DNA from 2 places in the Pontiella sp. genome. Region 1 is predicted to be linked to the other one. Evidence: riboswitches for the same ligand, from Rfam matches in the RefSeq annotation. Region 1 holds a riboswitch; the other holds the start of a gene.
The links. A riboswitch is a leader RNA that binds a small molecule or an ion and turns the genes downstream of it on or off. The one in region 1 is predicted to bind thiamine pyrophosphate.
Positions count from the first base shown of each region.

Region 2: another riboswitch for thiamine pyrophosphate. It lies ahead of thiC (phosphomethylpyrimidine synthase ThiC); the one in region 1 lies ahead of thiS (sulfur carrier protein ThiS).

Region 1 is NZ_JBFJYW010000297.1:18-4,364, reverse strand. It holds gene ABYO54_RS14310 (hypothetical protein) at 63-368, shown strand; gene thiH (2-iminoacetate synthase ThiH) at 373-1,500, opposite strand; gene ABYO54_RS14300 (thiazole synthase) at 1,523-2,311, opposite strand; gene thiS (sulfur carrier protein ThiS) at 2,377-2,577, opposite strand; TPP riboswitch at 2,622-2,728, opposite strand; gene ABYO54_RS14290 (HAD family hydrolase) at 2,872-3,513, shown strand; gene ABYO54_RS14285 (ArsR/SmtB family transcription factor) at 3,743-4,063, shown strand.
Region 2 is NZ_JBFJYW010000001.1:21,130-32,128, forward strand. It holds gene ABYO54_RS00110 (alpha/beta hydrolase) at 1-706, opposite strand, end outside; gene ABYO54_RS00115 (TrkA family potassium uptake protein) at 715-1,719, opposite strand; gene ABYO54_RS00120 (N-acetylmuramoyl-L-alanine amidase) at 1,794-2,771, shown strand; TPP riboswitch at 2,825-2,918, shown strand; gene thiC (phosphomethylpyrimidine synthase ThiC) at 3,024-4,634, shown strand; gene ilvA (threonine ammonia-lyase) at 4,708-5,943, shown strand; gene ABYO54_RS00135 (ArsR/SmtB family transcription factor) at 6,178-7,101, shown strand; gene ahcY (adenosylhomocysteinase) at 7,188-8,627, shown strand; gene ABYO54_RS00145 (3-deoxy-D-manno-octulosonic acid transferase) at 8,776-10,065, shown strand; gene ABYO54_RS00150 (hypothetical protein) at 10,124-10,480, shown strand; gene ABYO54_RS00155 (6-phosphofructokinase) at 10,582-10,999, shown strand, end outside.

The sequences.
Region 1 (4,347 bases):
TTTCAAACCCGACGCCCTCATCAGCAAACTCATGAGCCCAACGGGCAATTGCGGAATATTGGATGCTCATCAAGGGTTGTGAGGCGATGCGGAAAGAGTCCATAAATTGGAAGCTCAGCTTTGTGCTGGAGGGGGACCTCCTGCTGATTTCGGACAATTGCATTCTGATCGATGACCGCTATGTTTTTGTCGATCCGCTTCCTGCCTCGTTGACGCCGGAAAAATTGCTCCGGATTGAGCGGCGGAAGCGCCGCAGGCGGGGCCGTTCGCGCTTGGAAAGCTACGGAAGAAGCCATCGGAATGCCGCCCGCCGCGCGGGAGGTCCCGAGGCCGCAGCGGAAAAGAATATCCGGCGTGCTTTGTGGTGAGAACTTATGCTTTCTGGTAGCGGGCGGGTTCGCGGTAGGTGGCGTCCCAGTTCTTGAAGACCGGTTCGAGACCCTTGGCGCGGAGCATGGCGTTGAATTCGTCGATGCCGCGGTCGTCGGAAATCTCGAACTGCGCAGTCGATTCCTCGGAGTCCTCGCTATAGCCGCCGACGGTGGTTTTGCTGGCCACGCTCATTTTGGAGATGCCGAGTCCGGCCATGCCGTCGCGCACGCGGCGCGGCTCGCGGGTGGAGAGCACCAGCGGAATTTCCGGCAGGCAGATGCGCAGCGCGAACACAAACTGGGCCAGCATTTTTTCGTCGACCGGGAAATCGGGCTCGAAACCGCCGAGCTGCGGGCGGATGCGCGGGAAGGAAATCGAGACGCCGGCCTGCCAATAGGTTTTCAGCAGATGCTTGGCGTGGCGGTAGACGCAGAGGATGTCGTGGCGCGGGTCGGCCAGGCCGAGCAGGGCGCCGATGCCGATGGTGCGCATGCCGCCGCGCAGTGCGCGGTCGGGGGCATCGACCCGCGCGGCGAAGTCGCGCTTGTCGCCCCAGCGGTGCATGCGTTCGTAGACGACGGGGTCGTAGGTTTCCTGGTAGATCGTCACGCCCGTGCATCCGGCTTCGGCCAGCCGGCGGTATTCCGCCTCCGCCATCGGGAAGACTTCGACGGTTACGTTGTGCACGTATTCCGCCGCGATCGAAACGCAGGTTTCGAGATAGTCCACATCGGCTTCGGGCATGCGTTCGCCGGTGAGCAGCACCAGCTCTTCGAGGTGCATCGCGCGGATGGCTTCCATTTCGTGGCGCAGGTGCTCGGTGTCGAGTACGCTGCGCGTGGCCTTGCGGTCGGCGGCGATGCCGCAGTAGAGGCATCCGCCGTTGCAGAAGTTGGAGAGGTAGAGCGGGGTGTAGAGCGAGATGGTCCGGCCAAAGTGCCGCCGCGTAATGGTTTGCGCGCGCTGCGCCATCGGTTCGAGAAAGTGGGCGGCTTCCGGCGAGAGCAGGGCCGCCAGCGTTTTCTCGTTCGGCGCGTCGGCATGGAGCGCGCGTTGTACATCGGCGGCGCTGAATTCAAGGTTGAGCCACGGTTCCGGGCTCAACCACGCTGGAAGTGGTGTTTTCATGGGCGGGGAGGGGGGCTGCTGGTTAGTCCGTTTGAGTGGCGAGGAACGAGGTTAGGGGGCTTGAGGCCACGGCCACTTCGCTGGTCGGCATCAGGCCGGCTTGATAGGCCATGCGACCGGCTTCGACGCCGCCCTTGAATGCGGCGCCCATGGCGGAGGGATTGTCGGCGGCGGCGATGGCGGAGTTGACGAGCACGGCGTCGCATCCCATCTCCATCGCGCAGGCGGCCTCGGACGGCGCGCGCAGTCCGGCGTCGACCACGACGGGGATGTTGGCGTCGCGTACGATGATCTTGATCATTTCGGCGGTGGAGAGTCCCTTGCCCGTTCCGATGGCGGCGCCCAGCGGCATGACGGCCGCGCAGCCGACGTCTTCGAGCCGCTTGGCCAGCACCGGATCGGCCGGAATGTAGGGGAGGACGAGGAAGCCCTGCTTCACCAGCTCGATGGCGGCTTCGTAGGTTTCGATCGGGTCCGGCAACAGATGGTGCGGGTTGGGGTGGATCTCCAGTTTCACGAACGGGCTCTTGCTCAGCTCGCGGCCGAGCAGCGCGGCGCGGATGGCTTCCTTGGCGTTCATGGCGCCGGAGGTGTTCGGCATCAGCCGCACGTTTTTGAGTTGCGAAAGCGGACCGTATAGATCGTCCTCCGCCTGTGCGCGGTTAAAGCGCCGCAATGCGACGGTCACCAGCTCCGTGCCCGAGGCTTTGACCGCATCGATCATCGCCTGCGTGCAGGAAAACTTTCCCGTTCCCAGAAACAGGCGCGAGCCCAGTTTCTGATCGCCGATTTTTAAAACATCTTCATTCATGGTGTAGACCTCATTCATCCCGAAGGGTGCCGGTTTTGCGTGCGCGGTGTCTTTGCGGGTTTTGGTTATCCGCCGCCGACAAAGACGAGCATTTCCACTTCGTCGTTTTCGTTCAGCGGGGTGGTTGCCCATTGTTCGGACGGGACCACGTTGCCATTGACCATCAGCGCCGTGTGCGCCTTGGTTGCGCCCAGCTCGTCGAGCAGGGCATCGATGGTGCCGTCGCCCCCGAGTTCGTGGGCCGTTCCGTTTACGGTCAGTTTCATGTTCGGTACTCCAACAAAAAAGCGTTCCCGGGAACCCGGGAACGCTGGAAGTCGATTCAACGCTCCCTTGCGCCGGCATAATCCGGATCAGGTTCAACGGGTATGATCTCAGCACGTTTCGAACTTCGAAGCGGCACCCCGGGTGACTAAGGAGCGACGTTGCCAAGCCCGCCGGAGGAAGTAAAGCAGGAAGCGCCGGCATTTGGGGACGCAATCCCCCAACGCCGCCGGGCCGGGCTCATTTCGCGAGAATGGTCTTGTTAAAGTCGCCGGGAGTTCTCCAAGGTTCGGGCAATGGGCACATTCAAACACATCATTTGGGACTGGAACGGCACGCTGTGGAACGACACCTCGCTCTGCACCGAGATCAACAACCACATGCTGGAGCGGCGCAACCTGCCTCGGATCGATGTTGCGCTTTACCGCGACAAACTCTGCTTCCCGGTCGATCAATACTACTGCCAGCTCGGGTTCGACTACGCGACCGATCCCTACCCCGTGCTGGCCGAGGAGTTTATCGCCGAGTACACCGCGCGCCGATACGAGTGCCCGCTGCACGAAGGCGCCCGCGAGCTGATTGCCGAGCTCCGGGCCAAGGCGATTCCGCAGGCGGTGCTCTCGGCCTATGAGCAGGGCGCGCTGTTGCATTCGGTCGACTATTTCAAGTTAACGCCGTTCTTCGACGACGTCATTGGCCTTAACGATATCTATGCCGCCGGCAAGGTGGAAAACGGATTGAAATACATGGACGGGCTCGTGCTCGATCCGGCGGAAGTGCTCTTTATCGGCGACACATTGCACGACTTCGAGGTGGCCGAGGCCATGGGGGTCCACTGCGCGCTGGTTGCCTGCGGCCACAACAGCCGCCCCCGCCTCGAAGCCTGCGGCGCCCCCGTCTTCGACTCCTTGGCCGATGTTGGCGAATATATTTTGTAAAGGGTTCCGGAGTGCGCCGGTTCTTCCTGGAGTGCGCCGGTTTTTCCTGGAGTGCGCCGGCAAGGAGCTTGCGACGCGACGGCGCTTTAACCGTCGCTCGGCGTGCACGAAAGCGGTGTCGCGCTTCGCTTGCCGCCGCACTCCAGGATATTTTCACTTTTTTCCGAAATCGGGCTTGCTAAACCCGAACGTTTGGCTATATTGCCAAATATTAATTGAGGGACAATTCATGAATGCGAAGGAAAAATTGCTGTACGAAGCGAAGGCGAAGGTGCTCAAGGCGCTGGCGCATCCGACGCGCTTGTGGATGGCCGAGCAGCTGTCGGCCGGCGAAATGTGCGTCTGCGAGTTCGTCGATCAGATCGATGCCGACTTTTCGACGATCTCGAAGCACCTCTCGGTGCTGAAGCAGGCGGGCATCGTCGAGGACGACAAGCGCGGCAAGCAGGTCTATTATAAAATGAAGGTGCCGTGCGTCATGAATTTCATGAGCTGTGTCGAGGCCGTCATCGAAAGCAACGCCAAGGCGCAGGCGGCCTTGGTAAAATGAGATTATTTTTGAACAACGCTTGGCGGAATGGTCAAATGACCAACGTTGAGGGAAACGAATAGGAGTGCGGCATGTTAGAGGTATTTACGAAGTTGGCGGATTGGCTGACGTATGGTGTGTTCGGGATGGCTCAGGGCAGCCATCTGGCCGAAAGCGTCCATTTCTTTATTGAGGACGTAACGAAAATCTATGCGCTGCTAGCGCACCAATCCTGTGATAAACTGAAATTAACCGTTTCTCCGACTGCGGGAATGTTGACACATTAAGGCCTGTCTCCGTCGCCC
Region 2 (10,999 bases), on a different contig from region 1:
AGTAGTCCCATTTGTGGGCGGCCACGGCCTCTTCGTAGGTGAGGTGCAGTCCCTTTTCGGTGGCGAGGTCGCGGAAGGTGACGGAATCCCGATACAGGAAGTCTTCGGTGCCGCAACAGACGTAGAACGCGGTGTCGGGGACGGTGTCGAGCTTCCGCAACTGGCCGATGAGGTCGTTGGCTGACCCGGAAATGAGTTCCATCGAACCGAATGCGGCCCGGAAGGTGCGGAGCCGGCACTCGTCCCATTCGTCGTGAACGTGCGCGGCCAGGTCGAGCGCGCCGGAGAGCGAGGCGGCGGCGGCGTATTGTCCCGGGCGGCCCAGCGCCAGCTTGATCGCGCCGTATCCGCCCATCGAGATGCCCGCAATGAAGGTGCGCTTCGGATCCTCCGAGAACTTGAACCAACGCCGGACCAGCATCGGCAGCTCGTCGGCGAAGAAGGTCCAGTAGTCGGAGCCGTGCTTCATGTCGGAGTAAAAACTCTTGTAGGCGTCCGGCATGACGATGGCCAGGTTGTAGCGGTTGGCGTAGCGCTCGATCGCCGTGCGGCGGCACCAGATGGTGTTGTCGTCCGAAAGCCCATGCAGCAGATAGAGCACCGCGGGCGGTTCCTGCCAGGCGGCGGGATGCTCCGGCACAATGATGTTGGCGCCGAGCGAAAGCCCGAGCACCTGCGAGTCGAAATTCATTTCCAGCAAGGCCATGCGCGCTCCTATAGCAATTTTCCGCCCTCTTCGGTTTGTCGGATGGCCACGAGGGTGTCGCCGAGGTTGAGCCGGGTTTGCGGGCCGGGATCGAAGGCGGTGGTGCCGTCGCGGTGCTTCACGGCGATGACCATGGAACCGAGCGTCTGCCGGACGCGGGCCTCGGAAAGCGTTTTGCCGAGCATGTCGTTCCCTTCGTCGACGGTATGCTCGAAAACCTGCAGGGCGATGCTCTTGTCGTTCGTGACCAATTCGATGAGGTCGACCACCGACGGGCGCGTCAGCAGCTGGGCAATCTGGTTCGCGCCGGTCGAGATGGGCGAAACCACGCGGTGCGCCCCCGCCTTGCGGAACTTGCGGGAGTTGTCGGGGTCGTGTACGCGGGCAATGATGCGCAGCTTTTTGCTGAGCCCGCTCGCGGTCAGCGTCAGAAACAGGTTTTCCGCATCGGTGTCGAGCGCGGCGACCAGCGAGTCGGCCTGGCCGATCTGGGCGGCTTCGAGGGGCTCCTCTTCGGTGGCGTCGCCCAGGATGTGGGGGATTTCCAGCTCCGCCATGCGCTTGGCCTGTTCCGCGTTTTCCTCGATCACCACAAACGGCATGTGGGCGGCCTGCAGTTCGGCCACGACCTGCATCCCGGTACGGCCATAGCCGCAAATAATGGCGTGGTTTTTCATCTGGCTGATTTTTTTCATCATCGATCTTCTCCCAAAAACGTTGCCGATGCTGCGTTGGAACATGAATTCGGCGATGCGCGCCAGGCAGTAGACCATCACGGCAACCCCCCCGACGCACAGAAAGGTCGTGAAAATTTTTCCGGCGTCCGAGGGCGGATGGACTTCGTTTAGGCCGACCGTGGTGACGGTGATGACGGTCATGTAGAAACTGTCGATCCAGTTCCACCCCTCGATGAAACGGTAGCCGGCCGTGCCAATGAATAGCACGATCCCCACAGCCGTCAGTCCTCTGCGCAAACCCTCGACCAGCTGTCCGTTGATTCCTTTGTACGACATGCCCGCCATTAAAACGGATTGAATCGGCTCTTTCCAAACCTAAATCTTTTTTAGTAGCTTGATTTCGAGGTTTTATGCATCCGATTACCAGAAAGCTTTTTCTCTTCAACACGGTCCTACTTGCGGGGTGCGGAAGCACGAAGCCCGTTGAGGCAAAGTCGCCCACCGGGACGGTTTCGCTCAGCTATATCGCGCGGCTCTACACCATGAAGATGTCCATGTCGGGCAAGAATTGCGTGTTGAAAAACAAGTACAACACCATCGAAATCGAGACCAACAGCCGCCGCGCATGGATCAACGGCATCATGGTCTGGTTGCATCATCCCTGCCGCCTGTCCGGCAAGGAGTGGGCCATTCGCGAGGCGGATTTCAAGAAGGGCATCGACTGCATCATGCGCTCCTATGCCTATCTCGAGAAGCGCACGCCCAAGGTGGTGGTGCTCGATCCCGGCCACGGCGGCAGCGACCCCGGCGCAACCGGGCCCCGGACGAACATCCGCGAAAAGCAGGTGGTGCTCGACATTGCCCTGCGCGTCAAGGCCCAGCTCGAGGCCAAACGCATCCAGGTGCGCCTGACGCGTTCGACCGACATCATCCCCTCGCTCCAGCAGCGAACCGACTATGCCGCCAGCGTGGGCGCCGACCTTTTCGTGAGCATCCATGCCGATGGCGCCGGCGATTCCAGTGCCCACGGGGTGGAAACCTTCATCATGACGGTCGAGGGAGCCGATTCGAGCAACCACTACGGCCAGCCCGGCGACACGTTCGCCATGAAAAACAACTCCTTCGATGCCGCCAATGCGGTGCTGGGCTTCAATCTGCAGGGCAACCTCGTCAAGGCCACCAAGCGCAACGACCGCGGCCTGCGCCGGGCCCGCTATTCCGTTCTGAAGAATGCCCCGTGCCCGGCGGCGCTGGTGGAATGCGGCTTCCTGACCAATCCCGAAGAAGAGGCGTTGCTCAACACGGCCAATTACCGCGAGGCCTGCGCCCGCGGCATCGCCAGCGGCGTTCTGGCCTATTTCACCCTCGCCCGCCGCAGCCGGAAATAGGGATTTCTCCCGATTATGGCTTGCAACCCTACGCTGATTGAGTAGCGTGCTCCCTTGTTCGCTAGGGGAGACGGCGGTGCTGTCTGAGATTCCAACCCTTGGAACCTGTGCGGGTCATGCCGCGAAGGGAAGCGAAGCTGTTCCTTCGGCTTTCGCCTCGAAAGCAGTTATCTGTTTTGGTCAACGGTTAATTGGTTTTCCCTTCCGGGTTTTTGAACCAACAACGAATAACTGATAACGGATAACTGAATTATGAGTGGTTACGGCAAATATTTTCCCCGGTCTGAAAAAACGTACGTGGAAGGATCGCGCCCGGATATCCGGGTTCCCTTCCGCACGATCAAGCTGCACGGCGACAACGAGGATCTGCCCGTCTACGACGTCAGCGGTCCCTACACCGACTCCTCCTACGAGCCCGACCTGAAGCAGGGCCTGCCCGCCATTCGCGAAAACTGGATCGCCGAGCGCGGCGATGTCGAGGTGCATGCTTCCGGCGTCGATATTCTTTCCAACTCGGAAAAGGCCTTCAAAGGCCTGCGGCGCCAACCGCTCCGCGCCAAGCCGGGGCAGTCCGTTACCCAGATGTCCTATGCCCAAAAGGGCATCGTCACCCCCGAAATGGAATTCGTGGCCATCCGCGAAATGGTCGAGCCCGAATTCGTCCGCGCCGAAGTCGCCGCCGGGCGCGCCGTGATTCCGCTGAACATCAACCACCCCGAAGCCGAACCGATGATCATCGGCCGGAAGTTCCGCACCAAAATCAACGCCAACATCGGCAATTCCGCGCTGGGTTCCTCCATCGAAGAGGAAGTCGAAAAGATGCAGTGGGCCACGCTGTGGGGCGCCGATACCGTGATGGACCTCTCCACCGGGGCCGACATCCACGACACCCGCGAATGGATTGTCCGCAACGCGCCGACGCCCATCGGAACGGTGCCGCTCTACCAGGCCCTCAAGAAGATCGACGACAACGCCGACGGCCTCTGCTGGGAACTCTACCGCGACACGCTCATCGAACAGGCCGAGCAGGGGATCGACTATTTCACCATCCACGCCGGCGTCCTGAAGAAAGATATTCCCGCGGCCAAGGTGCGCAAGCTCGGCATCGTCAGCCGCGGCGGATCCATCATGGCCAAGTGGATGGTCGACAACGACCAGGAAAACTTCCTCTACACCCACTTCCGCGAAATCTGCGAAATCATGCGCGCCTACGACATCACCTTCTCGCTGGGCGACGGCATGCGCCCCGGCTGCATCGCCGATGCCAACGACGAAGCCCAGTTTTCCGAGCTCAAGACCCTCGGCGAGCTGACCAAGATTGCCTGGGAATACGGCTGCCAGGTCATGATCGAAGGCCCCGGACACGTGCCGCTCGACAAGATCAAGGCCAACATGGACAAGCAACTCGAAGATTGTTTCGAAGCGCCGTTCTACACCCTCGGACCGCTGGTCACCGACATTGCGGCGGGCTACGACCACATCACCTCCGCCATCGGCGGCGCGGTGATCGGCTGGCACGGCACGGCCATGCTCTGCTACGTGACGCCCAAGGAGCACCTCGGCCTGCCGAACCGCGACGATGTGAAGGAGGGCGTGATCGTCCACAAAATCGCCGCCCACGCCGCCGACCTCGCCAAGGGCGTTTCCGGCGCGATGGACCGCGACGAAGCGATGCGCAAGGCCCGCGGCGAATTCCGCTGGGTCGACCAGTTCAATCTCACCTTCGATCCGCTGCGGGCGAAGGAATACCGTTTGGCCTCGCTTCCGCCCGAAGAGCGCGACAAGACCGACCAGCACTACTGCTCCATGTGCGGCGAGCAATATTGCTCCATGCGCATCTCCGCCGAGATCAGAAACTCCTGATCCGGCCTTGGAAGGCGCTCCCCGCCGGAGCCGCGTGGCTCCGGATCTTATCCGTGGAAAGGAAGGCGTAGTGATGGTTTCCAAAATCGATATCGAGCAAGCGTACGAAAACGTCAAAGGCAATGTCATCGAGACGCCGTTGCGGCGGGCGCAGGTGTTTTCCGATCTGGCCGGGTGCGACATGTTGCTCAAAATGGAGACCCAGCAGATGAGCGGCGCGTTCAAGGAACGCGGCGCCCTCAACCGGCTGCTGCAGCTTTCGGAAGAGGAAAAGAAGCGCGGCATCATCGCCGCGAGCGCGGGGAACCACGCCCAGGGCGTGGCCTACCACGCGCACCGGATGGGGATTCGGGCGGTGATCGTCATGCCCGAGTCCACCCCGTTGGTCAAGGTGACCGGCGTCCAGTTCTGGGGGGCGGAAGTGATTCTGCACGGCACCTCCTACGACGACGCCTATGCCCTTTCCCGCGAGCTCGAACACCGGCAGGGCTTGGTCTACGTCCATCCCTTCGCCGATCCCTGGGTTATCGCCGGGCAGGGGACCATCGCCATCGAAGTGCTCGATCATGAGCTTGGCGCCGACCTCGATGCCATCGTTGTTCCCATCGGCGGCGGCGGACTGATTGCCGGCATCGGCGCCTATGTCAAGCGCGTCCGCCCCGACGTGAAGGTGATCGGGGTCGAGGTGGAAGGGTTCGCCTGCATGAAGGATTCCCTCGCCGCCGGCGCGGTGCAAACGCTCGTCGGAACCAATACGATTGCCGACGGAATTGCGGTCAAGCGGGTGAGCGAGAACACGTTTGCGCTGTGCCGCGGCTATGTCGATGAGATCGTGACGGTCACCGACGATGAGATTTCCAATGCCATCCTGATGCTGCTCGAATACGAAAAGGTCGTCGTCGAGGGCGCGGGCGCGGTGGCCGTTGCGGCGCTGCTGAACAAAAAAATCGGCGGCGTGGCGGGCAAGAAGGTCGTCTCCGTCGTTTCGGGCGGCAATATCGACATCACCATGCTTTCGCGCATCATCGATCGGGGCCTCGAGTTCGGCGGACGCATTGCGCAGTTTTCCACGCCGCTGAAAGATTCGCCCGGCGCGCTTGAAAAGGTGCTCGGCATCATTCGGAAAGCCGGGGCAAACATTCTCGAGGTTTATCAGCACCGCTACTCGAAAGACGTCCCCGTCGGCGAGGTCAACGTTTCCTTCACCATCGAAACCAGAAACCGGCAGCACATCGCCGAGATCGAGTCGCAGCTGCGGGTTGCCGGCTACGAAGTCTTCCGGTCCCACTGGAAGCCTTCCGAGGATTGAGCCGCGCGGCGGCCCTGCCGTCGGTTGCATGTTCCCCCAGCCAGCTTCCGGGGCCTCCTTCTTTCCAAAACCGCCGCGGCCATCGGCTTGCAGGCCCACACTTGCGCAAGTGTGGGCGGCGGCCCCGGAGCCGGAACGGGCGGGATGGATTGGGGCGGGGTCTCTTTTTTGTTCGCCGGCGTTGACAATCCGGGGGGAAATAGCCTTTTATCCGCAAATTCGGATATATGGATAATGGGTGAGATTCTTGACATTTTCAAAGCGCTGGCCGATGAGGGCCGCTTGCGGATTCTGCGGTCGGTCGACCAAGCGGAACTTTCGGTGGCGGAGCTGGTGCAGGCGCTGGAAATGCCGCAGTCGACCGTTAGCCGCCACCTGAAGCCGATGCGCGAGGCGGGGCTGGTCTCGTCGCGACGCGACGGCACATCGGTTTTCTACAACCGCGGCGAGCTGTTCCGCGATGCGGCGTTTGCGCAGATCCTCAATGAACGGCTGAAGGATATTCCGGTGGCCAACCGCGATGAGGCGGCCGTTGAGCGGGTGTTGGATATCCGGCGCAAGAAGAGCCGCGAGTTTTTCGATCAAATTGCCGGGCGCTATGGTTCGCTCACCGAGCCGGGCGGGGGCTGGCAGGCGCTGGCCGCCGGGCTGGCCGCCGGGTTCGAGGGGCAGATGGTTGCCGATCTCGGTTGCGGCGAAGGGGCCTTGGCGCTTTTGCTCGCGCGCTTTGCGGCCAAGGTCGTCGCGGTCGACCAATCGGGCAAAATGCTCAAGCTGGTGGCCGAAAAGGCGGCCGAGAGCGGCCTGTCGGATCGGTTGGAGCTGCGGGTCGGAATCCTGGAGGAACTGCGGTTCGCCGAACCGGAGTTCGATGCGGTTTTTTTGAGCCAGGCGCTGCACCACACCTCGAGTCCGGAGCAGGTGGTTCGATCCGCCGCCGGCGGCTTGAAGACCGGCGGCAAGCTGGTGATTCTCGATCTCGTCCGGCACGAACACGAGTGGGCGCGCGAGGAGTGGGCCGACCAGTGGCTCGGTTTCGATCCGATCGAGATTCGCGAGTGGCTGCACGGTGCGGGCATTGACCCCAGCGTGATCGATTCGCTTCCCGGGGCCACGCCCGACCTTTCCGTATTGATCGTTGTCGGGAGCAAAATTTAAAAAAGAAGTTCGCGAGGCCGGCGGGATGAACCATCGCTTCCTTTGCGACCAACGTGCTGAAAATTAACCACACAGGAGTACTTGCCATGGCGGGTAAAAAGAAGACGGCGAAAAAAGCCGCGAAGAAACGGGAATTGGATTGCGTTATTGCGGATATCAAGCTGGCGGAATTCGGCCGCAAGGAGATGGGGCTGGCGGAATATGAAATGCCGGGGCTGATGGCGCTGCGCGAAAAGTACGGCAAGGAGAAGCCGCTCAAGGGCGCGCGCATTACCGGATCGCTCCACATGACGATCCAGACCGCCATGCTGATCGAAACCCTGCAGGAACTCGGCGCGAAAGTGCGCTGGGCAAGCTGCAACATCTTTTCCACCCAGGACCACGCCGCCGCGGCGATTGCCAAAACGGGCACGCCGGTCTTTGCCGTCAAGGGCGAGACGCTGGAGGAATATTGGGAATACACCGACCGTATTCTCGACTGGGGCGATGGCCTCGGCCCGAACGTGATCCTCGACGACGGCGGCGACGCCACCATGTTCGTGCAGGTGGGCTTCAAGGCCGAGCAGGATCCGTCCATTCTCGACAAGAAACCCGGCAGCGCGGAAGAAGCCGTTTTCTACGCGCAGCTGAAAAAGGCGCTGAAGAAGGATCCGAACCGTTTCTCGCGCATCGCCAAGGATATCCTCGGCGTTTCCGAAGAAACCACCACGGGCGTGCATCGTCTCTATCAGCTGGCCGCAAAGGGCGAGCTCCTTTTCCCGGCCTTCAACGTCAACGATTCGGTCACCAAGTCGAAGTTCGACAACCTCTACGGCTGCCGCCACTCGCTGGTCGACTCCATCATGCGCGCCACCGACGTAATGCTTTCCGGCAAGGTGGCGGTCGTTGCGGGCTACGGCGATGTCGGCAAGGGCTGCGCCCAGTCGCTGGTTGGGCAGGGCGCCCGCGTTGTCGTGACCGAAATCGACCCGATCTGCGCGCTTCAGGCCGCGATGGAAGGGTATGAAGTCATGACCATGGACCGGGCCGTACAGATCGGCGATCTCTTCGTGACCACCACGGGCAACTGCGACGTGATCACCGAAAAACACATGAAGCAGATGAAGGACATGGCGATCGTCTGCAACATCGGCCACTTCGATTCCGAGATCCAGGTCGAGAAAATGAAGAAATACCAGTGGACCAACATCAAGCCGCAGGTCGACAAGATCACCATGCCGAAGGGCAACAGCATCATCCTGCTGGCCGAAGGCCGTCTGGTGAACCTCGGTTGCGCAACGGGTCATCCGAGCTTCGTGATGTCCAACAGCTTCACCAACCAGGTGCTGGCCCAGATGGAGCTCTACTGCAACCCCGGCAAGTATCCGATCGGCGTCTACACGCTGCCGAAGATCCTCGACGAGGAGGTCGCCCGCCTGCATCTCGAAAAGATCGGCGTCAAGCTCGATACGCTGACCGCCAAGCAGGCGAACTATCTCGGCATCCCGAAGACCGGTCCGTTCAAGCCCGATCACTACCGCTACTAGGTTGGGCGCGGGAGTAGACGCTCCCCAATAAAGCGAAAGGCAGGCCTGTTTGCCTGCCTTTCGTCGGGGCGGGGGCGGCGTCGCCCGCGGCGCCGTTTTGCGGAGTCATTTTGGTTTTGTTGGGCATGGATTTCCGTATGATGCCCCGATGCTTTGGATTGTATATAATTTGTTGTTCCCGGTGGTGTTTCTATTCATGCTGCCGAAGTTCCTGACGCGGATGGTTCGCCGCGGGGGCTATTGGGAGCATTTCGAGCAACGCGTCGGCCATTTCGGTACGCAGACCAAGGCGCGACTGCGCGAAAAAAGGCGGATCTGGGTGCATGCGGTCAGCGTCGGCGAAATCTACGTGGCGCTCCGTTTCATCAAGGCCTATCGCGCACGCCATCCGGACGCGTATTTTGCGCTGAGTACGACCACGTCGACGGCGCATGCCATCGGGCGCAAGGAGATCGACGAACGCGACGTTCTGTTTTATTTCCCGGTCGATCTGCCGGCCGTCATAAAAAAGGTGCTAGGCATCGTGAATCCCGAACGGATCGTGTTGGTCGAGGGCGAGTTTTGGCCCAACCTGATCCGGTTGGCCGACAACCGGGGTATTCCGGTTTCGCTGGTGAACGGGCGGATGTCGGAGCGGTCCTACAAGGGCTACCGCAAGCTCAAATCGCTCACGGCCGATGTGCTTCGCCGGATCGATCCGATCTGCGTGCAGGGCGATCTCGATGCGGAGCGCATGATCGGGATCGGTGCGCCGAAAGAGCATGTCCACCGCATGGGAACGGTCAAGTTCGACGTTGCCCAGCGCGACCCCGCAGGCGAACAAGTGGCGCAGGGCGTGATGCAAAAGATCCGGGTTCCGGCCGATGCGGTGGTGCTGCTGGGCGGTTCGACCTGGCCCGGCGAAGAGCAGACGCTTTGCGAAATCTACAAGCGGTTGCGCGCGGCCAATCCCAACCTGTTCCTTATCGTCGTGCCGCGCCATGTCGAGCGCCGCGACGAGGTGGAGGCTTGTTTCGAGGAGCAGGGACTTTCCTTCGTGCGCAGGAGCGAGGCGGCGGCGTTTGACGGTGCCAAAGCCCCCGATCTCCTTTTCGTCGATACCACGGGCGAGCTGCGGAACTTCTACTCCGTTGCCGACCTCATTTTCGTGGGCAAGAGCCTGCACGAGCACGGCGGGCAGAACCCGATCGAGCCCGCCCTCTACGGCAAGGCGGTCGTGGTGGGCCCCAATATGGAAAACTTCCCGGCGGTCATGCCCGAGTTCCTCCAGGCCGGCGCAATCCGGCAGGTTCCGGACGCGGCGGCCCTGGAGGAGGCGATCGGGCAACTGCTGGAACATCCGGCGGAACGGGCCGAGCTCGGCCGCCGCGCCGGCGGCGTGGTTGCCGGCAATCTGGGCGTCATCGAGCGAACCGTCGAGCTTTTGGGTGGGGAATAGTTGGACGCGCCGGGGGGATTGAGTTAATTTTTGCGATCTTTTAACAAAGCAGGAAGTTATGCCAAATACCGACATCTACAAACAGCGCGAACCGTTGCCTTTTGGCAACAAGCCTCCCGAAAAAAAACGCCGGCGCCGCAGCGCTTCGAAGCGGGCGTTCGACGACCATTCCCGCAAGCGCCGCAGCAAGAACTCCGGTCTGCGCCGCCTCCTGCACCTTTGGCGGAAATCGAGCAATGAAAAAGCGATCTGGATCAGCATTGGCATTGTCTTTGTTGCAATGCTGATCATCGTCGCCATATGGCAGTTCGTCATTCTCGAGCATATGGTCCGCATCGAAGAACAGAAGATCGAGGGGGCGGGCGCACGCGCGGGCATCCCGGCCCAGACCGATGCTGCCGCCCCCGCGCAATAGGTTCGCACCACGCTTTGCCCCGTTTTTCGGGGCTTTTTGTTTTTAATCTTTGGGCTCGCGGCACGGCGGATGAATTAGTACAAAAACAGTCGGAGATCGGGATGGAAACGAAAACGAAGACGATCGGGATTTTGACCTCGGGCGGAGACTGCCCGGGGCTGAATGCGGCGATACGCGGCGTGGCCAAGGCCGCGCAGGGGCAGGGTACCAAGGTGATCGGTATTTTGGACGGGTTTCGCGGGTTGGTGGAAAACCGGATGATGATGCTCGAAGACAAGCATGTTTCCGGCATCCTGACCACCGGCGGCACCTTTCTGGGGTCGAGCCGCGACAAGCCGCACAAGATGCCGATGGGGGGAACCGAGATGGATATGACCGAGGTCGCCATCGCCAACGCCCGCAAAAACCACATCGACTGTCTCGTCTGCCTTGGGGGCAACGGAACGCAGAAGAACGCCATGCGCCTGCACGAAGCGGGGCTGGATGTGCTCACGCTGCCCAAGACCATCGATAACGACG